Regions from separate parts of the Arvimicrobium flavum genome, predicted to be linked through region 3. Evidence: predicted binding sites of a transcription regulator. Region 3 holds the regulator's gene; each other region holds the start of a gene.
What was found. Region 3 encodes LexA, which represses DNA repair genes until DNA is damaged. Its sites were predicted from a motif close to TGTTCNNNNTGTGTTCNG; they were not measured.
Positions count from the first base shown of each region.

Region 1: PD284_RS05100 (helicase-related protein) is a predicted target of LexA. The motif match lies at 3,543-3,560, and genes of this name have one in related genera.
Region 2: uvrA (excinuclease ABC subunit UvrA) is a predicted target of LexA. The motif match lies at 4,549-4,566, and genes of this name have one in related genera.
Region 4: PD284_RS19745 (PA0069 family radical SAM protein) is a predicted target of LexA. The motif match lies at 3,969-3,986, and genes of this name have one in related genera.

Region 1 covers NZ_JAQGPN010000001.1:1,036,174-1,043,648, forward strand. The annotation lists gene PD284_RS05095 (RNA-binding S4 domain-containing protein) at 1-22, opposite strand, end outside; gene PD284_RS05100 (helicase-related protein) at 22-3,402, opposite strand; gene lpdA (dihydrolipoyl dehydrogenase) at 4,039-5,445, opposite strand; gene PD284_RS05110 (SDR family oxidoreductase) at 5,482-6,243, opposite strand; gene PD284_RS05115 (hypothetical protein) at 6,240-6,755, opposite strand; gene PD284_RS05120 (MAPEG family protein) at 6,758-7,162, opposite strand; gene odhB (2-oxoglutarate dehydrogenase complex dihydrolipoyllysine-residue succinyltransferase) at 7,254-7,475, opposite strand, start outside.
Region 2 covers NZ_JAQGPN010000001.1:2,957,328-2,964,802, reverse strand. The annotation lists gene dnaE (DNA polymerase III subunit alpha) at 1-1,078, opposite strand, end outside; gene PD284_RS14275 (rhodanese-like domain-containing protein) at 1,272-1,652, shown strand; gene PD284_RS14270 (single-stranded DNA-binding protein) at 1,849-2,382, opposite strand; gene PD284_RS14265 (ArsR/SmtB family transcription factor) at 2,615-2,923, shown strand; gene PD284_RS14260 (SRPBCC family protein) at 2,920-3,366, shown strand; gene PD284_RS14255 (ATP-dependent Clp protease proteolytic subunit) at 3,390-3,992, shown strand; gene uvrA (excinuclease ABC subunit UvrA) at 4,659-7,475, shown strand, end outside.
Region 3 covers NZ_JAQGPN010000001.1:3,297,521-3,304,995, forward strand. The annotation lists gene PD284_RS15885 (tripartite tricarboxylate transporter permease) at 1-872, shown strand, start outside; gene PD284_RS15890 (IlvD/Edd family dehydratase) at 942-2,687, shown strand; gene lexA (transcriptional repressor LexA) at 2,865-3,578, shown strand; gene PD284_RS15900 (ComEC/Rec2 family competence protein) at 3,895-6,432, opposite strand; gene gltX (glutamate--tRNA ligase) at 6,553-7,475, shown strand, end outside.
Region 4 covers NZ_JAQGPN010000001.1:4,067,846-4,075,320, reverse strand. The annotation lists gene PD284_RS19765 (SulP family inorganic anion transporter) at 1-360, shown strand, start outside; gene ppk2 (polyphosphate kinase 2) at 401-1,306, shown strand; gene PD284_RS19755 (histidine kinase) at 1,367-1,828, shown strand; gene PD284_RS19750 (ribonuclease HII) at 1,891-2,577, opposite strand; gene PD284_RS19745 (PA0069 family radical SAM protein) at 2,740-3,894, opposite strand; gene PD284_RS19740 (glycosyltransferase) at 4,042-4,542, shown strand; gene moaB (molybdenum cofactor biosynthesis protein B) at 4,587-5,135, opposite strand; gene PD284_RS19730 (4-(cytidine 5'-diphospho)-2-C-methyl-D-erythritol kinase) at 5,132-6,043, opposite strand; gene PD284_RS19725 (hypothetical protein) at 6,040-6,225, opposite strand; gene PD284_RS19720 (S49 family peptidase) at 6,307-7,137, opposite strand; gene PD284_RS19715 (tRNA1(Val) (adenine(37)-N6)-methyltransferase) at 7,255-7,475, opposite strand, start outside.

The DNA of each region.
Region 1 (7,475 bases), 2.3 Mb from region 3:
GCTGGCGTCCCGCGCCGGGCATCACTTCTTGAGCTGGTCGCGCAGCGCGGCGAGCTTGGCGAAGGGCGAGTCAGGGTCGAAGCGCGCCGGCCTCTCCTCCCGCGGCTTCGCCTGGAAGGACGGCTTGCCGCCCTTGTTGCGGAAGTCAGGCTTGTTGCGGTCCGGCCGCTCGCCGCGTTCCGGTCTGTCGGCGTGCTGCGGCCGCCCTCCGTGCTTCTGACCATCCCGGCGCTCGGCGCCGTTGCCGGCCTGCTCGCCGCCCTTCTGGCGGTTGCGGTCGAAGCGCGGTTTGCCTTGGCGGGGGCCGCGCGCCTCCGCTCCGCCTTCGGCCTCGCCGGCGCTCGGTTGACCCTGCCGGCCGCGCTGGTTCTGGCGATTGCGGTCGCCGTGGCGATGGCGCTGGCGCTGATCGAAACGCTGCGGACGCCACAGGAGGATCGGCTTCGGCTCCTCGCCAGCTTCGGCGGGTGCTGCTTCGGCTTCCGGTGCGGCTTCCACGTCGCCCGCAACGACGCTGTCAGGCGCGGCCTCTTCCTCGAGGGAAGGTTGGTCAGGCGACGCCTGATCGAGTGGGGCAGCCTCAGGAGTCGGCTCGACTGCACTCTCCGCGGCTTCAGTCTCCAGACGATCAGCCGTCGCGGTGTCGGAAACCGCGTCGCCGGAAACCGCGTCGAGCGCTGCATCGGCACCCCCCTCCGCCCGCTCCGCGGGCGCCTCCCCCTCAAGGAGGGAGGGGGCGTCGGCGTCTGCCTCGTCTGCGACGTGAGCGTCAGCATCCGCCTCGGCACGCGCCTCTGCTGTTTCGTCGGCCGTAGCGCCCTCGGCGTCAGACTGCGCCTGGGCGGCCCGCTCGGCGCCCAGCGCCTCGGCCTTTGCGGCAGCTTCGGCCGCGGCCCTTTGCGCCGCCTCGTCCATCGCCTCCAGCTTCGCCTTCACTTCGGCGGCCGGCTTCGCCTCTGCACGGTAACCGAGACCTTTCAGGATCTCTTCCATGTCGTCGGCATTGGCGCCGAGGATCGACATCATCGGCGGCGTCACCATGAAGGCCGCGCCATCAAACGCGCCGTCTGGCCGCGCGCCGGTTCCGGCGCGCCAGGAAAGTGCGGGGCGGATCAGGTCGGCGAGACGTTCGAGGATGTCGACGCGCACGGCGCGGCGGCCGAGGATGCGGAAGCCGGCCAGCTTGTAGAAGGCCGGATCAAAAGACTGGTTGACCACCACCGAGGTGCGCCCCGACGCCAGCAGGTGGACGATGTCGCCAAAGCCCGGCTTTTCCTTGCCGTCGTTCTGCAGCGCCCAGAGCAGGGTGACGAGGCTGGCGGGCGCCGGCTTCAGCAGCGCCGGCGCGAAGATGTGGTAGGCGCCGAAGCGTACGCCCAGTCGTCGCAGGGCCGCGCGGCCCTCCTGATCGAGAGACTTCACGTCGTCGGCGATGGCGCGGCGCTCGATCAGCCCGAAATTCTCGACGAGGCGGAAGGCGATGCCGCGTGCGATGCCGGACAGCTGTTCCGCCGATTTCAGGTCGACCAGCGGCTTCAGGAAGGTTTCCACCTGGAAGCCGACAAAGCGCTCGGCGCGGGCCATGACCTTGTCGCGGGCGTGTCCGGTGAGCTGTTCATCGGTGAGGAGGATGACGCGCGGTTTCAGCGGGTCCTCGCCGGCAGCCAGCGTCGCGATCGGCGCGCCGATCCAGCGCAGCACGCCGTCGGAGCCAAGCGCGATGTCGTTGTTGGCGCAGATCGAGAAGCGCTCGGCGCGGGCGTCGAACTCCAGCGCGAGCGCCTTCTGCGCGGCAGTGCGGACGGCTTTTGCGTCCTCTCCCCCGGCGCTCTGGTCCGCCGTGAATCGGAACCCCTGTAGGTCGCCGACGTGGTGACCTTCGACGGTCACCGTTCCGGCAGGGCTGATTTCGGCTTCAAGCATGCTGTTCTCTCTCAGGCGCCTCATGAGCACGGATGTCCTGCGATCAACGAAGCGTTTCGTCAACCGGTCATGCAGCGCATCGGACAGCCTGTCTTCGATCTCGCGCGTTTTTTCCTGCCAGTGTGCCGGATCGGCAAGCCAGCCCGGCCGATTCGACACGAATGTCCAGGTACGGATTTGTGCGATGCGATGCGACAGCGTGTCGATGTCGCCGTCGGTGGAATCGGCGCGTCGCACCTGTTCGGCCATGTAGTTCTCGTCGACATGGCCGCGCTTGGCGATGTCGAAATAGATCTGGGCGATGATGTCGGCGTGCTGCGCCGGCGCGATCTTGCGATAGTCGGGCAGCGCGCAGGCTTCCCACAGCAGGGCGACGCGGTTCGGCGTAACCGCCAGCCGGCGAACTTCCTCGTCCTTCGAGAGATACTCCAGCGCCTGCGCGTCGACTGCCGGAAGAGCCCGGGTCAGGCCCTCGATCGGCGAGGGCGTCTCGATCGAGCGCTTGAGCGCGTCGAGGCTGGCGAAATCGAAGCGCGCGGTGCGCCACTGCAGGACCTTCACCGGATCAAAATCGTGGCTCTCGATCCTCTCGACCAGTTCCTCCGGGAACGGATCGACCTGGCCGGTAACGCCAAAGGTGCCGTCGCGCATGTGGCGGCCGGCGCGGCCGGCGATCTGCCCAAGCTCGCCCGCATTGAGGTCGCGGAACTGATAGCCGTCGAATTTCCGGTTCTGGGCGAAGGCGACGTGGTCGACGTCGAGGTTGAGGCCCATGCCGATGGCGTCGGTGGCGATCAGGTAATCCACGTCGCCGGACTGGAACAGCGCGACCTGCGCGTTGCGCGTGCGGGGGCTGAGCGCGCCGAGCACGACGGCTGCACCGCCGCGCTGGCGACGGATGAGCTCGGCGATGCCGTAGACCTCGTCGGCGGAGAAGGCGACGACGGCCGAGCGGTTGGGCAGCCGCGTCAGCTTCTTCGAGCCGGCATAGGCCAGATGCGAGAGCCGCGGGCGGGTGACAACCGAAATGCCCTTCAGCAGCCTCTGCAGGATGCCCTGCATGGTGGCGGCGCCGAGCAGCAGGGTTTCCTGGCGGCCGCGCAGATGCAGCAGGCGGTCGGTGAAGATGTGGCCGCGCTCGAGGTCGCCGGCCAACTGCACCTCGTCAATGGCGACGAAGGCGGCGTCCGTTTCGCGCGGCATCGCTTCGACGGTGCAGACCGAGTATTTCGCGCCCGGCGGCACGATCTTTTCCTCACCGGTGATCAGCGCGACCTTGTGCGCGCCGACCTTTTCGCAGACGCGGCCGTACACCTCGCGGGCGAGCAAGCGCAGCGGCAGACCGATCAGGCCCGTCTCATGGGCGACCATGCGCTCGATGGCGAGATGCGTCTTGCCGGTATTGGTTGGCCCGAGAACCGCCGTCACGTCGCGTCCCGACAGGACAAGCGGTTCGCCCGGCTTAGTCTGAATGTTCATCTTCGGAAATGGCGGCCTTTCTGGCTCCGCGGCTTCTCATCCGAACGGCGCGAGCTGGCCGTTCTGCCGGGCTGTTGGCGTCGTTCGACAGATAGGCACTCGCGCGCCAAAACGAAAGCAAAATGTTCCGGATTAATGCTTGGAACGAGTCTGGAACGAATCGGCGACGAATCGCTGACTCCGGCAGATTCAGGGTTTGTTCACCCCAACATGTAGCGGTGCCGCTATATGTGGTGACAATATGCTGAATCAGCTTGGCAGGTTTTGCGAACGGCAGGGCGAAGAAGGCGTTAACGGCTGCCGGGGAGTGCCGAAGCAGCCGGGCGCGGCGCGGTAAGATCATGGAAACGTTCACTTTTCCTAATGGCGGATTAACGCCGAGTGTACCGTATTCGTACGTCTCACTTAACAAGGAGCCCAAAGCCGGAACGAATCAGCGACGAATCGCTGATGGGACGCGATTCCGGATTTGTTCTCACACGATCTTGGGGACCGGCAGGTTCCTGCACCAAGCTGTAGAAATGGGACGGGCCGCTTTCGTGCGAAAGCGGCCCGCAAATGTTAACGGGAGCACTGGAGAGGGCAGCGAGGCCGCCCTTGGACGCGACGGGTCAACCCTAGCGCCCAATGTCCGACCTACATGTGGATCGGCTTGGCGAATGTAGCGAGCGCCGCTTCCTTGACGGCTTCCGACATGGTCGGGTGGGCGTGGCAGGTGCGGGCCAGATCCTCCGAGGATCCGCCGAACTCCATCAGCACCGCCGCCTCATGGATCATCTCGCCTGCGCCGAAGCCCATGATGTGGACGCCGAGAACCCGGTCGGTCTTCTTGTCGGCCAGAACCTTGACGAAGCCGTCGGTGTGAAGCGAGGCGCGGGCGCGGCCGTTCGCCGAGAAGGGGAATTTTCCGGCATTGTAGGCGATGCCCTCGGCCTTCAGCTGCTCCTCGGTCTTGCCGACGGAGGCGATCTCGGGGCTGGTGTAGACGACGCCCGGGATGACGTCATAGTTCACGTGGCCGGCCTGCCCGGCGATGATCTCCGCCACCGCAACGCCCTCTTCCTCGGCCTTGTGGGCGAGCATCGGGCCGGCGATCACGTCGCCGATGGCGTAGATGCCCGGCACGTTGGTGCGCAGGTGGCCGTCGGTCTTGACGCGGCCGCGCTCGTCGACCTCGACGCCGGCCTCCTTCAGGCCGAGCCCGTCCGTGTAAGGCCGGCGGCCGGTGGCGACCAGCACGGCGTCCGCCTCGATGGTTTCGGCCGCGCCGCCCTTGACCGGTTCGAAGGTGACGCTGGCGCCCTTCTTGCCCTTGGTCACCGCGGTGACCTTGGCGCCGAGCTTGAAGTCGAAGCCTTGCTTGCCGAGCATGCGCTGGAACTGCTTTGCGATCTCGCCGTCCATGCCGCCCAGGATGGTGTCGAGATATTCGACCACGGTGACCTTGGCCCCGAGCCGCGCCCAGACCGAGCCGAGCTCCAGCCCGATGACGCCGCCGCCGACGACGATCATGTGGCCGGGGACCTTCTCGAGGTCGAGCGCGCCGGTGGAGGAGAGGATCACCTTCTCGTCGAACTCGACCTTGACGCCCGGGATGCCGGCCACGTCCGAGCCGGTGGCGATGACGATGTTCTTCGTGTCGACTTGCTGGACCTTGCCGTCGGCGGCGGTCACCGCCACCTTGCCGGCGGCGACGACGCTGCCGGTGCCGCGCAGCACGTCGATCTTGTTCTTCTTCATCAGGAAGTCGAGGCCCTTTGTGTTCTGCTCGACCGTCTGTGCCTTGTGCGCCAGCATCTGCTTCAGGTTGAGCTTGGGCGTGCCGACCTCGATGCCGAGGGCCTGGAACGAGTGCTGCGCCTCCATGAACATCTCGGACGCGTGGAGCAGCGCCTTCGAGGGAATGCAGCCGACATTCACGCAGGTGCCGCCATGCGTCGGCAATTTCTCGACGACCGCGGTTTTCAGCCCGAGCTGGGCCGCCTTGATCGCGCAGACATAGCCCCCAGGGCCGGTTCCGATGACGACGACGTCATAAGCCATAGTCAGTATCCTTGCTTCAAATCTGGACGGGCCGGCTCAGCGGCCGCCCGTCACGTTCAAGATGGCGCCGGTCGTGTAGGACGCGGCGTCGGAGAGCAGCCAGACGATCGCCTCGGCGACTTCGTCGGCAGTCCCCGGACGCTTCATCGGCACCATGGCGCCCAACACTTTCGCGCGGTCGGGAGCCCCGCCGGAGGCGTGGATGTCGGTTTCGATGATGCCGGGAGTAACGGCATTCACACGAATGCCTTCGGTCGCCACCTCACGCGCCAGTCCGACCGTAAAGGTCTCGATGGCCCCTTTCGAGGCGGCATAGTCGACATACATGCCGGGGGCGCCTAGCGTGGCCGCCGCCGAGGAGAGATTGACGATCGCGCCGCCACGCCCGCCCTTCGCGGTGGACATGCGCCTGACCGCTTCGCGCGCGCAGAGAAAGGAGCCGATGATGTTGATGCGCATCATGCGCTCCAGCCGCGCGTTGCTCATTTCGTCGACTCGCGCGGCCTGGTCCACCACGCCGGCATTGTTGACGAGGCCGTCGAGGCGGCCATAGCGGGCGTCCACCGCCTCGAACATCGCCAGTATGTCTTCTTCGCTCCCGACGTCGCCCTTGACCGCGAACGCCTCGCCGCCTGCGTCGGAGATCGATTTCACGACTGCATTCGCCGCCGCCTCGTTCGAGGCGTAGTTGACGGCAACGCGCCAGCCCTGACTGGCTGCGAGCAGCGCGGTCGCCGCGCCGATACCGCGGGAGGCTCCCGTCACCAGAAGCGTCTTCTGACCTGCAGCAGCGTTCATTCCTGACACCCATCGAGAGAGAAGACGTCCCACGGCTTCTTCGCGAGGCCGAGCGGCTGCAGGGCCGGCGAAGCCGCGACGGAAGGGCCGAGATCCGCAAAGAGCAGGAGGTCGGGCGCGGGCTCGCCCTCAGCCGGCAACAGGCCGATCTTGCCGGCCTTGTCGGAGGCGTAGACGACGCCTTCCCACACGGTGCACGCGGCGATTTCCTCGCCGGTGACATCGCCGCTGGGGCACTTGTACATCAGCATGCCATAGGAGCGGGACACGCCCTCCGTCCACATCACGATGCCATCCAGCACGACATCGTCGCCGAGCAGCATCCTGAAGCTGTTGGTGACGGCCGCGCTTTCGACAACAGGCGTGAACTCGACGCGTGCGCCGGACTCAGGCTCGCCATAGGTTGCGAGTTCGACCGGGCAGGCGGCCAGGGCAGGGGAAGCACCGCTCGAAATCCCGCATGCGACCGCCGCTGCGACCGCCTTGCGATATGCCGCCGTTCGACCGGACACCTTCACGCCATCAACCTGATCAGCATCATCAGCAGGCCGACGATGGAGGCCAGCCAGGCCAGCGTCCGCCACACGGGGATGCCCAGCGCGTAGAGCACGACATAGACGATGCGTGCCGCCAGCCACAGCCATGCGCCGGTCGCGGCGATGCCACCCCCCTTGCCGGTGACGACCAGCGCCAGCGCAAGCGCCACGAAAGCAGGATAGGTCTCCAGAAGATTGCGTAATGCACGAGAAAGACGGCCGGACACGACGTATCGCGAGGTGCGCCCCTCGTCGCGCGGACTGAACAGGTATTTTGGGCCGAGGTCGTAGGTGGAGAAGGCCTGCGCGACAACCTGAACCAGCAGGAGCACGACGCTCCAGCCGAGTACGGTCATCTCAGTCGAGGCGGCAGCGGTTTCCATCACTGTTCCCCTTGGCAACGGCGCCCCAGGGGCGGGGCGCCGCCAATCAACCTAGCCTAATCCCGGCTGGAGGGAATGGCCCCAACGCGGATCAGAGATCCAGCACCAGCCGCTCCGGATCCTCCAGCGTCTCCTTGACACGGACGAGGAAGGTCACGGCTTCCTTGCCGTCGACGATGCGGTGATCGTAGGAGAGCGCCAGGTACATCATCGGGCGGATGACGATCTGGCCGCCGACGACAACCGGACGCTCCTGGATCTTGTGCATGCCGAGGATGCCGGACTGCGGCGCGTTCAGGATCGGCGTCGACAT
Region 2 (7,475 bases), 340 kb from region 3:
CGATGATGCCGAGTTCGTAATCCAGGCGCTTCCGGTAGTCGTCTTCGGTAAAACCTGCGCTCAATCCCTGGGTGGCGAAGCGCAGTTCAAGGCCTTCATGGGCTGCGCGACGCAGTTCTGCGGCCTCAGCCTTTTCGGCCTCCTCCGGATCGGTGCTGCCGCCCGTCGTGAACCGCGGCAGGATCGGCGAGCGCTTCTTTGGATAGTAGGAACACCGCTGGGCGATCTCGACCGTGTTGTCGATCGCCTCGGGCAGGTCGGCGAAGAGCGCCACCATTTCGGCCTGGCTCTTCAGATAGTTGTCGGGCGTCAGTCGGCGGCGGTTGTCGACCGCGATCACGGATCCTTCGGCGATGGCGATCAACGCGTCATGCGCCTCAAAACTGTCGCGCGACGGGAAAAACGCCTCGTTGGTGGCGACCAGGGGCAATTCGTGGCGGTAGGCCAGATCGACCGTCGCCGCCTCCAGTTTGCGGTCGTAGCCGGCGAGGCGCTCGATCTCGACGTAGAGTTTGTCGCCGAAAAGCGATTTCAGCGTCAGCAGCCGGCTTTCGGCGAGGTCGGCATGATCGCTGCGCAGCGCAGCGCCGATCGGTCCCCTTGGGCCGCCGGTCAAGCAGATGAGGCCTTCAGACGCCATCCCCAGATCGTCGGTGGTGATGTGCACCGGTTCGCCGGAGGGCGTGTCCAGATAGGCGCGGCTGACCAGATCGACCAGATTGGCATAGCCGGTCTCCGTCGCCGCAATGAGCACGACCGGCGAGAGCTCGGCTCCGTGCCGCCTCTGCCCGTGACGCGCCTGCCCGACCGGATCGCCGGAGAAATGGACGTCCATCTGACAGCCGACGATCGGCTGCAGGCCCTCTTTTGTCGCCTTCTGGGCGAATTCGAGCGCTCCGAAGAGGTTGTTCGTATCTGTGATGGCGATTGCCGGAGCGCCGTCCTTGACGGCGTGACCGATCATCTTGCCCACCGGCAAGGCCCCTTCGAGCAGCGAATAGGCGGAATGCACGCGCAGATGGATGAAGCGGCGCGACGATGGCTCCGGCGCCGATGCCTCGCTGGCGGCGGCGCGCATGATCGGGTCGCGGATCGGTCGGTCGGCAGACATGCTTCGGGCTACTTCGCTGGGGATCGCATCGAGACTCAGTCGCTTCCAGTGTGGCCAAGTCGGTCCGTCAGGTCGAGTCGGGGCCGCGATATTCCCGTCTTGATTTGCCGGCCGACTTGGCGCTCAACTCTGCTAGGCGGCAAACGGAGGACCCTCGGATATGGCGACGAACGTGAAAGAACTCATGGCGGCGGCAAACGCTGCCGTGCCGAAGATTACGCCCTCGGAGGCAAGAAAGCTGATCGCGGAGCAGAATGCACTCGTGGTCGATGTGCGCGACACCACCGAGCTTCAGGCAAGCGGCAAGGTCAAGGGCGCGGTTCATGTTCCTCGCGGAATGCTCGAGTTCCGGGCCGACGCCGACACGCCCTACCACGACAAGAATTTCACCAAGGATCGCCCGATCATCGTCTATTGTGCATCGGGTGGCCGCTCGGCCCTGAGCGGCAAGCTGCTGAAGGACTTCGGCTACAGCAACGTGCACAATCTGGGCGCGTTCAAGGATTGGGCCGAGAGCGGCGGCGAGGTGGAGAAAGTCTGACAGCGCAGGCGGGACAGCGCTCGGGCTTGCCCCGGGCGCAGAGGCCAGGCGCACAGCCCAATCCTGCCGCCCAACCTCACGAGCTTTTGGGCACAGCCTCCGGTCGCCGGCGAATTCAACCGCCGGGACGTGCCGTCCTGCCGAAGAAGCGACACTTGCGCCTTTCAGCTCGCGCCAAGCCGCCTCGCGGCGAGGCTTAGAACGGGATCTCGTCGTCCAGGTCGCGCGAAAAACCGCCGCCACCGCCGCGCTCGCCGCCACCCCGGCTGCCTCCGCCACGATTATTGCCGTAGTCATCGCCCGGTCCGGATTGGCCGAAATCCGATCCGCGTCCGCCGCCGCCGGAGTAGCCAGCGCTGCCGCCTTCGCCGCCCTGGCCGCGTGCATCGAGCATCTGCAGCTCTCCGCGGAACTTTTGCAGCACCACTTCGGTCGTGTAGCGATCCTGGCCCTGCTGATCAGTCCATTTGCGCGTCTGCAGCTGGCCCTCGATATAGACCTTCATTCCCTTCTTCAGGTACTGCTCGGCGACCTTGGCCAGGTTGTCATTGAAGATCACGACGCTGTGCCACTCGGTCTTTTCCTTGCGCTCGCCCGAATTCTTGTCGCGCCACGACTCCGAGGTTGCGATACGGAGATTGACGACCGGCTCGCCGGAATTCAGCCGGCGGATCTCCGGGTCCGCCCCGAGATTGCCGACGAGGATTACCTTGTTCACGCTGCCAGCCATGATACGTCTCCGCGCTTGTCCGAAATTTTCCGTCTCATACACCAAATCGAGGACCGTTGCGGCATAAGCTCTGCCCCATCGCCGCTATCCACAGCCCAATTGTTCTTAATTTGTTCTAGTGCTGACAGCCGCGCACGTCAATGTCCATGGCGTGATCGCGCGGGTCGCCGGGGTTAGTCCGCGCCCAAATAAGTGCTTGCTTATCCAATAAGCCTGCGCTTATTCTTCGTGCATGACAGACACGATCTTTCGCGCCCTTTCCGATCCGACACGCCGCTCCGTCTACGAACGTCTTGCGGCCGCCGAAATGACGGTCACCGAGGTCCGGGTCGGCATGGCGGTGTCGCAGCCGGCCATCTCGCAGCACCTCGCCGTGCTCAGGGACGCAGGGCTGATCACCGAGCGCCGTCAAGGGCGCTTCGCCTACTATCGCGTCGCACCGGATGCCCTTGCCCCGCTCGCCGACTGGGTGGAGCGCTACCGTACCTTCTGGCCGGCGCGGGTGGAGAAACTGAAGGATGTCCTGAAGGAGATGGAATGATGAGCCTGCCTGACACGGAGAAAGCCGAGCCGCCAGTGCTCGCACTCGACTTCGAACTGGCCGAGCCGCCGCAGAAAGTCTGGCAGGCGCTGACGGAACCCGACATCCTGTCGCGCTGGATCGAACCTCAACGGCAGCTCGAAGAGGGGGAACAAAGTCCTCTCCGATACGACCCCATCGACATCGAACCCGGTCGGCGCATCAGCTATCGCTGGCGCGAGGGTGAAGCGCTGGACAGCATCGTCACCTTTTCGATTGCCGACGGCGTCGCGGGCGGCACGCGCCTCACTATCGTCCATGCCGATGCGGCGCTGCCGCCTGTTCGACTTGCAGGGCCGGTTGCCTGCAGCCTGTTGTTCGCATCGTCGCGATCCGCTGTCCGCCTGCTCGCCGGCGGCGCGGCCAACAGCAATATTGCGCCATCCTGCCGCCTCGCAGCCTGAACCTGAACCGGGAAACCGACGCCATGAACAATCTCGTCCCGATGGTCATCGAACAGTCGAGCCGCGGCGAGCGCGCCTTCGACATCTTTTCGCGGCTGCTGCGCGAGCGCATCGTCTTCATCAACGGGCAGATCGAGGACAACATGGCTGCGCTGGTCTGCGCGCAGCTGCTGACGCTGGAATCCGAGAACCCGGAGAAGGAAATATCGCTCTACATCAACTCTCCGGGAGGCGTCGTCACCAGCGGCTTCGCGATCTATGACACGATGCGCTACATCTCGTGCCCGGTCTCGACCGTGTGCATGGGTTTTGCGGCCTCGATGGCGACGTTCCTGCTGATGGCGGGCGATCCCGGGCGGCGCATCGCCCTGCCGAACACGCGCATCCTGCTGCATCAGCCATCCGGCGGCTTTCAGGGACAGGCCTCAGACATCGAACGGCATGCGGAAGACATCCTCAAGACCAAGCAGCGCATGATCGACCTTTATTCGAAACACTGCGGCCGCACGCCGGAAGACGTGGAGCGCACACTCGACCGGGACCATTTCATGACGGCCGCGCAGGCTAGGGAATGGGGGCTTGTCGATCACGTCTACGATACGCGGAAGGGCCAGGCGGCGGCATAGCCCCGTTGTCGTTGCGGTGTTGCCGGTGCGGTGCGGCCAGACGTTCGACACAATGAAGCCCTGCCGCTTGTCCAGCGATCAGGGCTTCTTTCGGTTTACCTGAACCGACTGCCGGGACTGCATCACCGGCTTTTAATTCGGATGCTTCGCGGCGTTGTGCCGACGATCCGACTGTAGTCTCTGATTGTAGGATCATCACGGTTGGCCTGTCAGCCGTGCGTTCGCAAAACCGGTTCGGTAGCTAGGCCTTCCGGGGCTCCGCGTGGGAACGGAGCCGATCTGGACTGTCCGGCGGAATCATCGCTCCTCCATCGTCCGTTGCTCCAAATGCCGCTTTCTCCTCGCGAGCCTGCGGCGCCTCGCAGGCGGCCTTTTACCTCGCAAGTCCTGAAAGGACACTGGTGATTCTCTGCCGATCGGCCAAGCCCGTCAACCAAAAACGGACCTTCGCCGGCAAAATGTGATCGGAGCGCAATAGATCGGGTCAAGCGGCACAACGGCGCGAGAGGACGTGCCCAACGGCGTCTGCTCCTGACAACACGATGTCAGTTGTTTTTGTTTCCGTTGCGTTCTCCCCTCGACATCTGATAATCCACGCCTACATTCGGGCGACGGCTGCGCAGCCGCGCGCAAGCTCCACGCTCTCACCTGTAAAAATGGATGGTCATGCCGGACCACAAGTTCATCTCCATTCGCGGCGCGCGCGAACACAATCTGAAGAACGTCGACCTCGACCTGCCACGCGACAGCCTCGTCGTGATGACCGGGCTCTCGGGCTCAGGAAAGTCATCGCTCGCGTTCGACACCATCTATGCCGAGGGGCAGCGGCGCTATGTCGAGAGCCTGTCGGCCTATGCGCGGCAGTTCCTGGAGATGATGCAGAAGCCGGACGTCGACCAGATCGACGGCCTGTCGCCGGCTATCTCGATCGAGCAGAAGACGACCAGCCGCAACCCGCGTTCGACGGTCGGCACCGTCACCGAGATCTACGACTACATGCGCCTCTTGTGGGCGCGCGTCGGCGTGCCCTATTCGCCGGCCACGGGCCTGCCGATCGAGAGCCAGACGGTCAGCCAGATGGTCGATCGGGTCCTGGCCCTTCCCGAGGGCACGCGCCTCTACATCACCGCCCCCATCGTCCGCGGACGCAAGGGCGAGTACAGGAAAGAACTGGCCGAACTCCAGAAGAAAGGTTTTCAGCGCGTCAAGGTGGACGGCGTCTTCTACGAGATCGCCGACGTCCCGGCCCTGGACAAGAAGTACAAGCACGACATCGACGTTGTGGTCGACCGTGTGGTCGTGCGCGGCGACCTCGCCACGCGCCTTGCCGATTCCATGGAAACTGCGCTGAAGCTGGCCGAAGGGCTGGCCGTCGCGGAATTTGCCGACAAGCCGTTGCCGATCGAAGAGACGGCAGGAGGCGACAGCGCCTATAAGTCGAAGAACGAGACGCATGAGCGGATCCTGTTCTCGGAAAAATTCGCCTGCCCCGTTTCCGGTTTCACCATTCCCGAGATTGAACCGCGGCTCTTCTCCTTCAACAATCCGTTCGGCGCCTGCCCGACCTGCGACGGGTTGGGCAGCCAGCGCGCCATCGACGAGAATTTGATCGTCCCCGAAGACCACGTCTCGCTGCGCGAAGGCGCGATCGCCCCGTGGGCGAAGTCCAGTTCGCCGTACTACGCCCAGACCCTCGAGGGACTGGGCAAGGTGTACGGCTTCAAGCTCGGCGACCGCTGGCGTGATCTTCCCGAGGAAGGCAAGCGGGCGATCCTGCGCGGCACCGGCGAGACGCAGGTCGCGTTCAACTATGACGACGGCCTGCGCTCCTACAAAACGACCAAGACTTTTGAAGGCGTCATCCCGAACCTCGAGCGGCGCTGGAAGGAAACCGATTCCGCCTGGATGCGCGAGGAGATCGAGCGCTTCATGGCGGCGACCCCCTGCCCTGCCTGCAACGGCTATCGCCTGAAGCCGGAGGCCCTGGCAGTCAAGGTGGCCGGCAAGCACATCGGCGAGGTCACGGAACTCTCGATCCGCAAGGCCGATGCCTGGTTCAGCGATCTGCCCCAAGGCCTCAACGCCAAGCAGAACGAGATCGCGGTGCGCATCCTCAAGGAGATCCGCGAGCGCCTGCGCTTCCTCAACGACGTCGGCCTCGACTATCTGACGCTGTCGCGCAATTCCGGCACGCTGTCGGGCGGCGAGAGCCAGCGTATCCGGCTCGCCTCGCAGATCGGCTCGGGCCTGACCGGCGTGCTCTACGTGCTGGACGAGCCATCGATCGGCCTCCACCAGCGCGACAACGCCCGGCTGCTCGACACGCTGAAGCACCTGCGCGACCTGGGCAACACAGTGATCGTGGTGGAGCACGACGAGGACGCGATCCTGCATGCCGACTATGTCGTCGACATCGGTCCCGCCGCCGGCATCCATGGCGGCCGCGTGATCGCGGAGGGCACGCCGGAAGCCATCATGGCGAACCCGAACTCTATCACCGGGAAGTATCTTTCCGGCCAGCTTGAGATCGCCATGCCGGAAGCCCGGCGCGAACTGAAGAAGAACAAGCGCATCAAGGTGGTGGGCGCGCGCGGCAACAACCTCAAGAACGTGACGGCGGAAATCCCGCTCGGCACCTTCACCTGCGTCACCGGCGTGTCGGGCGGCGGCAAATCCACATTCCTGATCGAGACGCTGTTCAAGGCGGCGTCCCGCCGCATCATGGGGTCGCGCGAGCAACCCGCCGAGCACGATCGCATCGAGGGACTGGAGTTCCTCGACAAGGTCATCGACATCGACCAGAGCCCGATCGGCCGCACGCCGCGTTCCAATCCGGCCACCTACACGGGCGCCTTCACGCCGATCCGCGACTGGTTCGCGGGGCTGCCCGAGGCCAAGGCGCGTGGCTACCAGCCGGGCCGCTTTTCGTTCAACGTCAAGGGCGGCCGCTGCGAGGCCTGCCAGGGCGATGGCGTCATCAAGATCGAGATGCACTTTCTGCCCGATGTCTACGTCACCTGCGACGTCTGCCACGGCAAGCGCTACAACCGCGAAACGCTGGATGTCACCTTCAAGGGCAAGTCGATCGCCGACGTGCTGGACATGACGGTGGAGGAAGGCGTCGACTTCTTCGCAGCAGTGCCGGCCGTGCGCGACAAGCTGACGACGCTGAAGCAGGTGGGGCTGGGCTACATCCACATCGGCCAGCAGGCGACGACGCTGTCAGGCGGCGAGGCGCAGCGCATCAAGCTCGCCAAGGAACTGTCGCGCAAGGCGACCGGCAAGACGCTCTACATCCTCGACGAGCCGACCACCGGCCTGCACTTCCACGATGTGGCCAAGCTGCTCGAGGTGCTGCACGAACTGGTCGACCAGGGCAACACGGTCGCGGTCATCGAGCACAATCTGGAGGTCATCAAGACGGCCGACTGGGTGCTCGACCTCGGGCCGGAGGGCGGCGACGGCGGCGGCGAGCTGGTCGTC
Region 3 (7,475 bases):
TGTTCGCCATCGCGGAGATCCTTCGCTTCGCGATGTCACGCGACCCATTGCCCAGCATGGCGAAGATGAAGATCGGCAACATCTTCAAAGGGCTCATGCCCGAACTCTGGCGATACCGCAAAGGCTTTGCCAACGGCATTGTCGTGGGGACCGCCACCGGACCATTGCCCGGCGCCGGCGCCGACATCGCGGCCTGGATCTCCTACGCGCTGTCACGGCGCTTCAGCCACAACCGCAAGGAGTTCGACGAGGGAAGTCTTGAGGGCATCGTCGCAGCGGGCGCGGCCAACAACGCCAGCGTTTCGTCGAGCTACGTTCCTGCGACCGTTCTCGGCATCCCCGGGGACTCGATGACGGCCATCGTCATCGGCGTCCTGTTCATGAAGGGCCTGACGCCCGGCCCGACGATCTTCCAGACGCAACCGACGCTGATCTACGGCATCTTCCTGTCGTTCATCCTCGCCAATCTGCTGATGATTCCGCTGGGTTACGGCGCCATCAAACTCTCCCGCTACATCCTCGATGTTCCGCGCGCATATCTGATGCCGATCATCATGATCTTCTGTGTGGTCGGCGCTTTCGCAATGGACAACACGCTGACGGCGGTCGTCACCATGCTCATATTCGGCGTCGTCGGATGGTTCATGGAGGAAAACGGCTTTCCCATCGCGCCCGCGCTTCTGGGCATCGTCCTCGGCCGGATGCTCGAGGAAACGTTCCTGACCTCGATGATCAAGGCGCAGGGCGATTTCCTGCAGTTCTTCTCGAGGCCCATCGCCGGCACGATCGGAGTGATCACCATACTGGTCTGGGTGTCGCCGATCCTGGTCATGCTGTGGAAGCGCACCAGCGGCCGGAAGGTGCTCGCTTAGCCTCTGCACCTGAACCTGCATTCGAATTGGATAACCGCCGGCGGCCGCGCCGGCGAGGAGGAGATTTGCATGACGAAACCTGCAGGCGAGAAGCCGGGTAGCCAGACACCCATGCGCAGTGGCGAGTGGTTCGCCCGCGAGGGAAAGTACGGTTTCATTCCACGCAGCTGGATGCGCAGCCAGGGCTTCGGGCCGGAACTGTTCGATGGCCGCCCCGTGATCGGCATCTGCAACACCTGGTCGGAGTTGACCCCTTGCAATGGGCACCTGCGCGATCTCGCGGAGTTCGTGAAGCGGGGCGTGCTCCTGGCCGGCGGCTACCCGCTGGAGTTTCCCGTCATGAGCCTTGGCGAGCCGTTGATGCGGCCGACCACGATGATGTTCCGCAATCTCGTCAGCATGGACGTCGAGGAGACCATTCGCGCCAACCCGATCGACGGGGTCGTGTTGCTTGCCGGCTGCGACAAGACCACGCCGGCGTTGCTCATGGGCGCGGCGAGCTGCGACATCCCCTCAGTGCTCGTGTCCGGCGGACCGATGCTGAACGGACGTTTTCGAGGCCGTGAACTTGGCTCCGGCACCGACGTCTTCCGCTTCGACGAGGATTACCGGACCGGCCGCCTGAGCCGCGAGGAATATGCGGAGGCCGAAGCGGCGATGAGCCGCTCGGCGGGTTCCTGCATGACCATGGGAACCGCGTCCACCATGGCCTCGCTTTCCGAGGCGATGGGTATCGCCCTTCCCATGAACGGCTCGATTCCGGCAGTCGACAGCCGGCGGAGCCGCCTTGCCGAGGAGGCTGGCGGCCACATCGTCAGCCTGGTGCGCAGCGGCACGACCATCTCGCGCATCCTCACGCGAGCAGCCTTCGAGAATGCTATCGTCGTCAACGGCGCCATCGGTGGATCGACGAACGCGGTGGTGCATCTGCTTGCGCTGGCGGGCCGTCTCGGGGTGCCGCTCACGCTCGACGATTGGGACAGGCTCGGCGCGGACGTGCCATGCCTTGTCGACCTCAAACCTTCCGGCCGCTTCCTGATGGAGGATTTCTACTACGCCGGCGGCCTGGCCGCGCTGATGAAGCGCATCGAAGACCGGTTGGACCTCTCCGCGCGCACGGTAGAAGGCGCTGCGATCGGGGACAGGCTCAAGCGCGCCGATTGCTATGACGACGCCGTGATCCGGCGTCGCGACGATCCCGTCACCGAACTGGGCGGGATTGTCGTTCTGCGCGGCAACCTCGCGCCTGAAGGCGCGGTGCTCAAACCATCGGCGGCTTCGCCACGCCTGATGAGTCATCGCGGCAAGGCGCTCGTCTTCGACAACGCCGACGACTATCGCGCGCGCATCGATGATCCGGACCTGGAGGTCGACGCGGACACCGTGCTGGTGCTGCTGAACGCCGGCCCCGTCGGTTATCCGGGCATGCCGGAGGTGGGCAACCTGACACTCCCAGCCAAGCTGCTCGCACAGGGCGTGACCGACATGGTGCGCATTTCGGATGGGCGGATGAGCGGCACCGCATACGGAACGGTGGTGCTGCACGTATCGCCGGAATCCGCCATCGGCGGCCCTCTGGCCCTCGTGCGCACCGGGGACGAGATCGTTCTGGACGTCGCATCGCGCAGCCTGGAGCTCAAGGTTGACGAAGCCGAGTTGCAGCGACGCCACGCAGAGCTGGTGCTGCCCCCGCCGTATTTCGAAAGGGGCTACGGCCACATGTTCATCAACTCGGTCCAGCAAGCCCATCAGGGCGTGGACTTCGACTTCCTCGTCGGCGCGACGCGCATTCAGCCGAGCAAGGTATCGTTCTGAACCGGCCCACCATCCATAGCCTTCTTCACGCAATTGCGAACGGGAGAACCAAACGCGCGACAACTAACTTTCGGCTTTCTGAACGCATTCATTAAAATTTAAACAGTTGCGGAACACAACTGGAACAGATAGTGATTGTTCTGGTTTTGTTTTGATGCGATTCACAGGGGCCGCGAAATGCTGACGCGCAAGCAACTTGAACTTCTGGTGTTCATCAACCAGCGCCTCCGGGAAGCCGGCGTCCCTCCCTCGTTCGACGAGATGAAGGAGGCGCTGGACCTCGCATCGAAATCCGGAATCCACCGCCTGATCACGGCGCTCGAGGAGCGCGGCTTCATCCGCCGTCTGCCTAACCGGGCGCGCGCGCTCGAAGTGATCAAGCTGCCCGAGGCCATGGCTCCCGGATTGGGCCAGCCCCGAAAATTCTCTCCGAGCGTCATCGAGGGCAGCCTTGGCCGCAAGACGGAACCACCCAAGCGGCCGATCGCCGGCAATGACGACGAATCCTCCGCCGTCTCGATCCCCGTAATGGGGCGCATCGCGGCGGGTGTGCCGATCGACGCCATCCAGCACAAGACGCATTCCATCGCCGTGCCCCCGGAAATGCTCTCCGGCGGCGAGCACTATGCGCTGGAGGTCAAGGGCGATTCGATGATCGAGGCCGGCATTCTGGACGGCGATACGGTGATCATCAAGAATGCCAGCAACGCCAATCCGGGCGAAATCGTCGTGGCCCTGGTCGATGATGAGGAGGCGACCCTGAAGCGGTTTCGTCGCAAGGGCGCATCGATCGCGCTGGAGGCCGCCAATCCGGCCTACGAGACACGCATCTTCGGGCCGGATCGGGTGAAGGTGCAGGGCAAGCTGGTCGGACTGATCAGAAAATACTGAGCGAGGCGACGCATGTGTCGGCGCTTGCGCCCGCGTGCGCGAGGCTCTTGGTTGCGCGCACGCGCGGATTGCTCTTCATTTCCCAGACCGTTAGGGTTGTTTTCCGGGAACCTTGCGGGCTGAGTTGGGCGCTGGCGCGTATCGCAATGCGAGCCCCCTCCTCCTGATCAGTGCACTTCGCAGCCCTAGGCGCTGCGCCTTTGCTACACTCGCCGACGCTCCTGGACCAACCGCCGCCCAAATGGCTCCCTCGCGCCGGGCTTGTATCAGGCATTTCCCTGCACCTGAGATGCGAGCCTGCTGGACTTGGCGTTCGCTAGCCTGCTGCGGGCTTGCGCTTTGCCTTCGCGGGGTCCGGCTTCCAGGGCGGAAGTCCTCTCGCCTCGCGTGAAAATTGTCGGTGGACGTGCCAGGGGCGATAGGGCTCGAAAGTCGCGAAGGTGGCGCGATAGGCGTGTTGCCCTGATCTTTGCGACTCAACCACGGGCAGCGCCTGCGAGCCTGGCGCGACATGCGGATTGGCGGCATTGGCGCTGACAGCATCGTCGCTGGGAGCAGCATAGCTCCGGCGCGAGGGGAGTGTTTCGCGGAAGATCATCGCGCTGCCCCAACGTGCAAGCTCGCGACGCGTAATGACAAGGCCAGCCGTCGCCGGGCAAATGTCGACCACGGTCGGATCGTCGAAGATCAGCACCGCCGCATCGCCGCAGGCCGCGCGTGCTATCGACAGGTCGGACGTCGTGACAACGAGGTCGCCGTCGAGTCGCGCCACGCAGGTCGATCTGGTGCAGGTGAAGCGCGCAACATCGTCTGCGCCGGCCGCAGGCATGGCGGACGCCTCTCCGTCGGCCGCCTGATCGACCAGAATCGGCTTGCTCACGCCGCTTGCCGCCATCGCCGACTCCCAGTTCCGGAGCGTGAAATCGTTCGGACCTGAGCGGTTGAGCGCGATGCGTCCGTCCTCCGTCAGCAACGCCGCCAGCCGCCCGTCTTCCGAGACGATCAGCCGGGGCGTCGGAGGAAGGAAGCACAGGACCAGCCCGCCGGCGATGAAAGGGACGGCCAGCAGCCGAAGCCAGGTGGTCAACAGCGTGGCGAGGACCAGCGCGATAGTGAGCGCGATGATGGCGGATGGAGCAATCATCCCGATCACGTCGATCGGTGAGCGGTCCGAAAACCACCGCGCGATGGCGACCATCATCCGCAGGCCCTGCCCCATCACGCCGAATGGCAGGTCATCAAGGCCGAACGGCATGGCAACGACGCCGAGTACTGCGAACGGCATGACCAGAACCGAAACGACCGGCATCGCCGCGAGGTTGGCGGCGAGACCCAGCGGCGACACCCGCTGGAAATGGTAGGCGCCGTAGATCGTCGTCGCAACGCCGGCCAGCAGCGACGTCGCAGCCAGACCCAGGACATAGAGCACAACGAGGCGGATTGCCCGCAGCAGAAGATGAGAGCTGCGCGCATGCGGACCTTGCGGCCGCCGCCTCGACCAGGCCGCATAGGCTCCGATCAGTGCTGCGGTCGCGGCAAACGACATCTGGAAGCTCGGGCCCACCACCTCATGCGGCGACACGACGATGACGACGATTGCGGCCAGCGCAAGATTTCGCATTGTGAGCGCAGCATGGTCGAAGAGCAGCGCGATCAGCATGATGGCGATCATGATGAAGCTGCGTTGCGCCGCGACCTGGTAGCCGGAGATGAAGAGGTACACCGCCAAGACGGCCAGCGCGACCGCGCCGGCATATTTGCGGACGGGACGACGCGCTGAAAAATTCTGGAAGCAAGCAAAGAACGCGCGCATTGCGCCCATGATCGTGGCCGCGACCAGCGCCATGTGCAGTCCCGATATCGACAGCACATGAGCGAGGCCGGTCCGGCGCAGGGCCTCGTTGACATCCTCAGGAATGCCTGCGCGCACGCCCGCGATGAGTGCGGCGGCGATTTCGCCCTCTGCGCCACCGATCGTGTCCCGGATGCGGGCCGCCAGTGTGTCACGGGTATTTTCCACGACCGCACCGAGACGCTCCGAAGGCGTCGGCGGATCGGATGTGGCGATCAGTGTCGGCTCCATCAGGAAGAAGCCGGTTGCGCCGACGCCGTCGAAGTAGCTTTCGAAGGCGAAATCGTAGGCGCCGGGCCGCACTGGGCCGCGCGTAGGCAGCAGCCTGACGACCCCTTCCAGCACGTCGCCCGCCTCTGTCCCTGCTGGAATGGCGCGCGCCGAGACACGCACCCGCTCCGGCGCATGGCGAAGGCTCGGGCGTTCTGTCGCGATGACGTCAAGCGTCAGGCGCACCCGGCCGCTGGCAAGATGGTCCGTCGCGACGATCCGCCCGGTCAGGCGGGTGGTGATCTCGCCTCCCAACATCTTGGTGCCGGCGCGGATGGTCTCGACCTTGGCGAAGAGTGCGCCCAGCGAGATGCATAAAAGCGCGGCGGCAATCAGTTGCGCCAACGCCGAGCGTCTTGCCGCGAATGCGGTCACTGCAAGAGCGCCGGATGCGCCGAATAGCGCCCAGAGAGAGGGCTCGGCTCGGGCAACGAAATAGGCGAACGCCCCGATCGCAAGAAAGACAGGAACGAAGGTGAACGGTGTGCCGCGCTCCATTTCCACGGCAACGGCCCGTGCGATGCCTTTGTGCAGTCTTGCAAGCCGCTGGTGCGGCGCCAGCGCCGAAACGGTCGCGTCGAAGGCGCTCAGCGTACCCGCGACGCCCCCTGCGGCCGGCGGGTCGCCCCCGTCCCCGGGCGGGCGAAAGGGATCCGTCGCCAGACGATAGGCGGCGTCCGGCGACGGAGCGAAGAATCGGTCTTCCTCTGCGTCTATGGAGGACGAACCCACCGTTCGCCGGTTCCCCAACCCTTGCACCCCCGGGAGCCTATGCTACATGGACGCCATCAGCGCGCCACTGGCGCGAAACCGTACCTTGCCGCGCGTATTGCCGGCCGCTCGAGAAGCCCCATGACCGACACAATCGTTACCCGATTTGCGCCCTCACCGACCGGCTACTTGCACATCGGCGGCGCGCGCACCGCACTCTTCAACTGGCTCTACGCCCGCCACACTGGCGGCAAGATGCTCCTGCGGATCGAAGATACCGACCGCGAGCGTTCGACGGACGCTGCAACTGCCGCGATACTCGACGGGCTGACCTGGCTCGGCCTGCACTGGGAAGGCGAGCCGATTTCCCAATTCGGGCGCGCCGAGCGGCATCGGGACGTCGGCGAGGAACTGGTGCGCCTTGGCAAAGCCTATTACTGCTACGCATCGCAGGCCGAACTCGAGGAGATGCGCGAGAAGGCGCGCGCCGAGGGTCGTCCCCCGCGCTATGACGGGCGCTGGCGTGACCGCGATCCTTCCGAGGCGCCCGCGGGCGTGAAGCCGGTCATCCGAATCAAGGCTCCGCGCGAGGGCGAGACGATCGTGCGCGACCGTGTGCAGGGCGACGTGCGGTTCCCAAACAAGGATCTCGACGATTTCATCATCCTGCGCTCGGATGGAACGCCGACCTACATGCACGCGGTCGTGGTCGACGACCATGACATGGGCGTCACGCACATTATCCGGGGCGACGATCACCTGACCAACGCGGCGCGCCAGACGGTCATCTACGACGCCATGGGCTGGGAGGTGCCGGTGATGGCGCATATCCCGCTGATCCATGGAGCTGATGGCGCCAAGCTGTCGAAGCGCCATGGCGCGCTGGGCGTCGAGGCGTATCGCGCCATGGGCTACCTGCCGGCGGCACTGCGAAATTATCTTGTGCGGCTGGGCTGGAGCCATGGCGACGACGAGGTCATGAGCCTCGACGACATGATCCGCTGGTTCGATGTGGATGACATCAACAAGGGCGCGGCGCGCTTCGACTTCCAGAAGCTGGAGGC
Region 4 (7,475 bases), 770 kb from region 3:
ATGGCCGAGGCGCGTCCGGTCCCGGGAATGGTCATCTGCGTGCTCCAGGGCAGCCTCCTTTTCTTCAATACCGACTATGTGAAGTCGCGGTTGCGGACGATTGCCGAAGGAATGCCGCCCGACACCCGCTGGCTGGTCATCGACGCGAGTTCGATACCGCAGGTCGACAGCTCGGCCGCAGCGATGCTCGAGGAGGTTTGCGCCGAACTCCATGGCCGGGGCGTTTCGCTGGGGCTGGCGGAGCTCCATGCCGAAGTGCGCGGCATTCTCGATCGGGCAGGCGTGATCGAGCGCCTCGGCCCCGCAATGGTGTTCGACAGTCTCGAGGATGCACTCAGGCTCAAAAAAACGACCGCCTGACCAGGCGGCCATCTTCGCACAGCGTAGTGGGAGGTAGGCAATGATCAAGGACAAGGACACGAAAGAGAACAACAAGCGCAACGACCGCCGAGACGGCGGCACCCTGGAGGGGGAGGCTCCCGCCGTCGCCGAGGCTGACAGCCAGCCGGAGCCGGTCGAGAAGCGGGAAAAGAAGAAGTCGGCTGAGCGCTATGAAAAGAAGCTCGCCAAGCTGCAGGTCGAGATTGCTTACCTGCAGGCCTGGGTGAAGGAGTCCGGCGCACGCATCGTCATTATTTTCGAGGGTCGCGACGCCGCCGGCAAAGGCGGGCTGATCAAGCGTATCGTCGAGCGGGTCAGTCCCCGCGTGTTCCGCGTTGTGGCGCTGCCGGCGCCGACGGATCGCGAGAAGACCCAGATCTACATGCAGCGCTACATCCAGCAGCTGCCGGCGGCAGGCGAGGTCGTGATCTTCGATCGCTCCTGGTACAACCGGCCGGGCGTCGAGCGCGTGATGGGATTCTGCAGCGAGAAGAAGGCGCGTCGCTTCCTGGAACTGGCGCCCCGTTTCGAGGCCGCCATCGTCGAAAGCGGCATCACCCTGCTCAAATACTTCCTCGACGTGAGCGAAGAGGAACAGGAGAAGCGTTTTCGGCAGCGCATCGATGATCCTCTCCGGCAGTGGAAACTCAGCCCCATGGACATCGAGTCCTACCGGCGTTGGTGGGACTACACGCGCGCCTACGGCGAGATGATACGCGCCACGGACACCGAGCACGCTCCTTGGTGGATCGTTCCGTCGGACGACAAGAAGCGCGCGCGGGTCAATTGCATCTCGCATATTCTGCACTCGATCCCGTATCGGCGCGTCCCGTTCCAGGAACCGAAGCTGGGCAAGCGGCAGAAGCGGCCCGACGACTTCGTCGATGACGATTATCCGCGGCGCCTGGTGCCGGAGGTGCTCTGATCGCATAGCCGCACCTCAGCCTGCAGGTGCCCCCTTCCTCACGCAAGGAGCAGAAGCAAAATGCCCGACATCAAGAAGAACGATACCCCGCCGAGCGCCGACCAGCTTCGCATGATGCTGCTGGAAGAGCAGATGAAAGAGGCAAGGAAATTCGAGACCCAGAAAAACAAGGAGCAGCAGAGACTGACAGCCTTCACCGAGGATTTCCTGAAGAATCAGGTCTCGGAGAACGAGATTGCCATGGTGCGACGCCTCGTCATGAACGCGGTGAGGGACGGCAAGTACGAGGCCATGGTCTACAGTTTCCCTTCGGACCTCTGCAGCGACAGTGGGCGGGCGATCAATAGCGGCGATCCGAAATGGACCGACACGCTGCAGGGGAAGGCGAAGGAGTTCTACCTTCGATATCTCGAATTCGGCAAGCCGCAGGGCTTCAAGCTCAAGGCCACGATCATCAACTTCCCGGGCGGCATTCCGGGAGACGTGGGGTTCTTCCTCGACTGGACCCCGGAGAGGATGTGAGGGCGCGTTGCCGATCGGTCGCGGTGGCAAGCCCCGTTGAGAGGCGCGACTCGCGAACAGCTTTAGACTAGCGCCTCGACCTCGATCTCCGCCTCCGCGGCGATGCGGAACGGCGCAAAGGAAGCGCGGTGGAGGCGGGGCACGGCGCCATGGATTTCGATGGCCGAACGATGGCGCTCGGTCGCATAACCCATATGGATCTCGAAGCCGTAGCGCTGATCGGCGCGGCCGCAGCCGCACATCATGCGGTCTCGCATGACTTTTGCGACGATCGAGGCTGCTGCGATCGACTGCGAGCGCTGGTCGCCCTTGACGAGGGCCCGGCCCAGGCATGGCAGCCCGGGCGGCACATCGCGGCCGTCGGCCAGCGCCATCTTCGGCTTGATGTGCAAACCGCAGATGGCGCGGCGCATCGCTTCGAGGCTCGCCCGCAGAATATTCACGCTGTCGATCCCTTCGGCCGAGACCGAGGCCATCGAGACCGCCTCGGCCTTGGCGAGGATTTCGTCGAACAGGGTTTCGCGCTGGGCAAAGGTCAGCCGCTTGGAATCGTCCAGCCCCTTCGGAATCCTGCGTGGGTTCAGAATGACCGCAGCCGCCACCACGGGGCCGGCGAGGGGACCGCGCCCGGCCTCGTCCATCCCGGCAACCGGGGCGTGTCCGTCGCGCATCGCCGACCGCTCGAACGAGAAGTCGGGTTTCGCGATGATTTCGAAGAGGGGCGGAGAATCGGAAGTCCGGCGAGCCATGATGCGGCGATGGTCGCATCGGTTCCGATTCTCCGCAAGCCTTCCCGGCCGTGGGGAGCGGCGGGAGGGCGCCGTCGGGCCTGGGGCGGGCCGGGCGGGTTCTTTTTGATCGAGAGGTGCGTGCGTTCGAGATCAGGTCGGATTAGATCAAATCGGATCAGATCAGATCAGAATGAGTTGTTCGTTCTCCCGGTCGCCCGGCTCGAACAGGTCGGTTCTCAGCTGCCGCTTCTCGACGTTCAATTCCAGGCGCTTGGCCGCGATCTCGAAGCGGCGGCCGATCTGCCAGGCATAGGGGCCGCTGCCCTTCATGCGCTTGCCCCATTCGGAATCGTAGTCCTTGCCGTCCCGCATCGAGCGGATCAGGGACATCACATGGCGATACCTGTCCGGGTAGTGCCGCAGCAGCCAATCCTTGAAGATCGGACTGACTTCGAGCGGAAGGCGCAGGATCACATAGCCCGCCTCGGCGGCGCCCTGCGCCCGGGCCGACTCGAGGATGCGCTCGACCTCTGAATCGTTGAGGCCGGGAATGATCGGCGCCACCATGACGGAGACGGGGATGCCCGCCTCGTGCAGCTGCCGCATGGCCTCAAGCCGCTTGCTCGGGGTCGAGGCGCGCGGCTCCATCGTCCGCGCCAGCTTGCGGTCGAGCGTCGTCACCGACAGCGCCACCTTGGCCAGCCCTTTCTCGGCCATGCGGCTCAGTATGTCGATGTCGCGCGTCACGAGCGCGGACTTGGTCACGATTCCGACGGGATGCTGCCGCGCTTCCAGCACCTCGAGGACTTCGCGCATGATGCGATACTGCTTCTCGATCGGCTGGTAGGGATCCGTATTGGTGCCGATCGCGATGGTGCGCGGCTGATAGCCCTCTTTCGAGAGTTCGCGCGACAGCAGGTGCGCGGCGTCCGGCTTGGCGAACAGCTTCGATTCGAAGTCGAGCCCCGGTGAAAGGCCCATATAGGCGTGGGTCGGCCGCGCGAAACAATAGACACAGCCGTGCTCGCAGCCGCGATAGGGATTGATGGAGCGATCGAAGGAGATATCCGGCGACGAGTTGCGCGTGATGATCGTGCGCGGCTTCTCGACCTGCACCTCGGTCTTGAAGGGCGGCAGTTCCTCCAGCGAGTTCCAGCCGTCATCGAAGACGGTCCGCGACATCGGCTCGTAGCGGCCGGACGGATTGATGCCCGCGGATCGCCCGCGGTTGCGGTCCGGCCTGACCCGGAGGCCGCTCTGTTCGATCATCGCGTTCGCCATCTCGGCTCTTCCTGCACCGAAGGCTGTAATGTCGGCTCGCACGACCTGTTCCACTTTTGCGCGCTCCCAGGGACTGTCGCTTTTTGTTCGACTCGCCGTTCTCATGAAATTATTCCTAGGTTGCGGTGCGGAACAAATCAAGAACTTTTTACTCTTTTCCGCAACTGGCGTTGGGCCGGCCTTTGCGGTAATCGGTAAGGTATGCTGACCGTTCTGATCGAGACGAAGAACAGCGAGGAGGGGCTGGCGCGTACGCTTGCGTCGCTGGTCCCAGGCGCCGTGGACGGCGTGATCCGCGACGTCATCGTTTGCGACTGCGGCTCGACCGACGAGACGCACCACGTGGCGGAGCACGCGGGCTGTCATTTCGTGACCGAAGGCATCGCCGACGCCGTGAAGCAGGCCAAGGGCGACTGGCTGCTCATTCTCGAGCCGGGTGCCCGGCTCTCAGAAGGATGGATCGAGCCGGTCGTCCATCACGTGTCGAAGTCGACCATCGCGGCGCAGTTCAGCCGCGCAAAGGCTGCGCGGGCGCCGTTCCTCTCGCGTGTCTTTTCACGCAACAGGGCGCTGGCGAACGGATTGCTGATCCAGAGGCGCCAGGCTGCAGCCCTCGCGAAGTCCGCGCGTGACGCAGAAAGCCTTGCGAGCGGTTTGGCGACCAAGCGGCTGAGCGCGGAAATCGTCCCCGCGCAGGCCTAGGGACGTTCGCGGGCTCGCCACGACACGCGTGCTGGCGTCAGGCGCTAACTCTTGCTGCGCCGCAGGTGCTCGTCCAACCGCGGCATGATCTCCACAAAATTGCAGGGCATGTGGCGGTAGTCGAGCTGCGGCTTCAGGATGCCGTCCCACGCGTCCTTGCAGGCGCCAGGCGAGCCGGGGAGAACGAATACGAATGTGGCGTTGACGACGCCGCCGGTCGCCCGCGACTGTACGGTCGACGTGCCGATCTTGTCGTAGGAAATGCGGTGGAAGACCTCGGAAAACCCGTCCATGCGCTTTTCGAAGATCGGTTCCAGAGCCTCCGGCGTCACGTCGCGCCCGGTAAAACCGGTGCCGCCGGTCGTGATCACCACGTCGATGCCGGGGTCCTTGGACCAACCGAGCACCTTGTCGCGGATCTTCCCGGCGTCGTCGGTGATGATGTCGCGGGCGGCGAGTAGGTGGCCTGCCTCGGCGATGCGATCTGCCAGCGTCTGGCCCGATCTGTCTTCGGCAAGGCTACGGGTGTCCGACACGGTGAGCACCGCAATCTGCACGGGGATGAACGGGCGCGTATCGTCGATGCGGATCATCGGTCTTCGGCCTCCGAGGAGATCGTGCGCGTCGCCGCCACGAACCAGTCCGGATGCCGGCTGCGAATGGCGGCCGCGGCGCGCTTGGCCATGTTCCCCGATTCGAACAGCCCGAAGCATGTCGCCCCGGACCCCGACATGCGCGTGAAGCCCGACCCCGCCTTGTCCAGTGCGGCAATGGCTGCGCCGATCGACGGCTGGATCGCCCGTGCCGCCGGCTCGAGGTCGTTGCGCGTGATGGCGAGCCAGTTCCTGACCCCGTGAAAGTCGAGATGGACCGGCAGCGGCGGCAGCGGGCTGTTGTCGCTGCTGGCCAGCGCCGCGAACACGTCTGCCGTGAGCACCGGCACGCCCGGATTGACGAGCACGAGACCGAGCGGGAGGAGGTTGGGAACAAGCGACAACTCTTCGCCGATGCCGCGCGCGACCAGCGGTTTCGCTGCCAGGCACATCGGCACATCCGCGCCGAGCGTCAGGGCGATCTCCGCTAACTCCGGCCCGTCCATTTCCATGCCCCACGCGCCGGCCAGGGCATGCAGGGTCGCCGCGGCGTCGCTCGAACCGCCGCCGACGCCCGACGCGACGGGCAGGTTCTTCTCGAGCGTGATGCGCACCGGTGGAGCTTTCTTGTCGCCGGCCTTGCTGCGCAAGGCGTCGCGAGCCTTCACGACGAGATTGCCGTCATCGAGCGGGACGTCTGGCGCATACCGGCCGGTTACGACAAGCTCGTCCGCGTCGGCGAGCGTCGCCTCGACCCGGTCGCCGAACCGCGCGAACACCACCAGGCTCTCGAGCAGATGAAAACCATCCGACCGTCGACCGGTGACGTGCAGCGCGAGGTTGATCTTTGCCGGCGCGAGCCGGGATATCGGGTGTACCTGCTGATCCACTGGAAAGGCGACGCTCAATCCTTGGCCAGGCGATATTCGCCGGTCTTCGGGTCCTTAACGAGGGTCCCTGAGGTACCGCTGCGCGCCTGGCGCTCCTCCCTGCGGATCTTGGCTGTCACGCGCTCCGCCTCGCGCACGAAGGCGCGGTACACAAAATAGGCCGCGACGCCGACCACTGCGAAGAAGATGAGCTGCGGCATGTCCTTCTCCCACTCACCGGCCGTTTCGTCGGCCGCGCATATTGGGTTAGATGGCCGAGATTATCCGGGTTTGAGGGTTTTTCAAAGGCCGAAGCGGTTCCAGAGCGCGCGATCTTCGATGGCGCGGATGAGGCCTGAAGCCGCTGAGCCGGCGAAGTCCGCCATCTCGGCCTCGCTGCGCGTTCCGAACAGATTGAATTTGCGGCCGAAGATACCGCGCGGCGCGGTGATCAGCTTGAGCCGCGTCTTCGGTCCGTAGCGTTCCTTCAGGATCGTCCGCATGTCGCCGAGCTGGTCCACCAGGCCGAGTTCAAGACCCTTCTTGCCGCTCCAGAAAAGACCGGTGAAGAGGTCGGGGTCGTCCTTCAGCCTGACGCCGCGGCGCGACTTCACCAGGTCGATGAAAGTGTCATGGACCTCGAGCTGCAGCGCCTTCAGCCGCTCCACGTCCTCGGGCTTTTCCGGACGGAATGGGTCGAGCAGCGCCTTGTTCTTGCCGGCCGTGTAGACGCGGCGTTCCACCCCGATCTTGTTGAGCAGTTCGGTAAAACCGAACGAAGCCGACACCACCCCGATCGAGCCGACGATCGATGACGGGTCGGCGAAGATCTCGTCGCCGGCAATCGCGATCATGTAGCCGCCGGACGCCGCCACGTCCTCGACGAACACGAGAACTGTCCGATTCTTTTCCTGAGCGAGATCGCGTATGCGCTTGAAAATCAAGCGCGACTGTACGGGCGAGCCGCCGGGAGAATTGATCGAGATGGCGATCGCCGGGGCGTCGACTGCGAAGGCTTTCTCCAGCACGCCGGCGGTCGAGGCGAGCGACAGCGTCTGCCGGAACTGGCCGCCGCCCGACATGATGGCGCCGTTGAGCCTCACCACCGGAATGGTGACGGCCTCGCTCCGCATGGATTTCGGCAGCAGGCGGCTGAAAATGCGATTCACTCGAAAGCTCTCCGGTTGGTCTCCGCTGGATGTAGTGACTTGGCAAACCTGCGCAATGGCGTTGGTCGCGAAGCGGGGCCTTCAATCGCCGAAAAGCGATGCGCGGCCATTGCTGATCGCGTCGGCCTGTTCCGAAAAGCGTTCGCCCGTCCCGTGGAGAACGAGCGGAGGTTTCAGGGACAGTCCCGCGCGTGAACCCCGGACGGCGCGCAGGACGATACGGATCGCAGGTTGTTCCGCGCGCGGATGCACCGGCAAGATCTCGACGCCGCCGAACCGCCCCGCGGTGGACGCGAGTATGG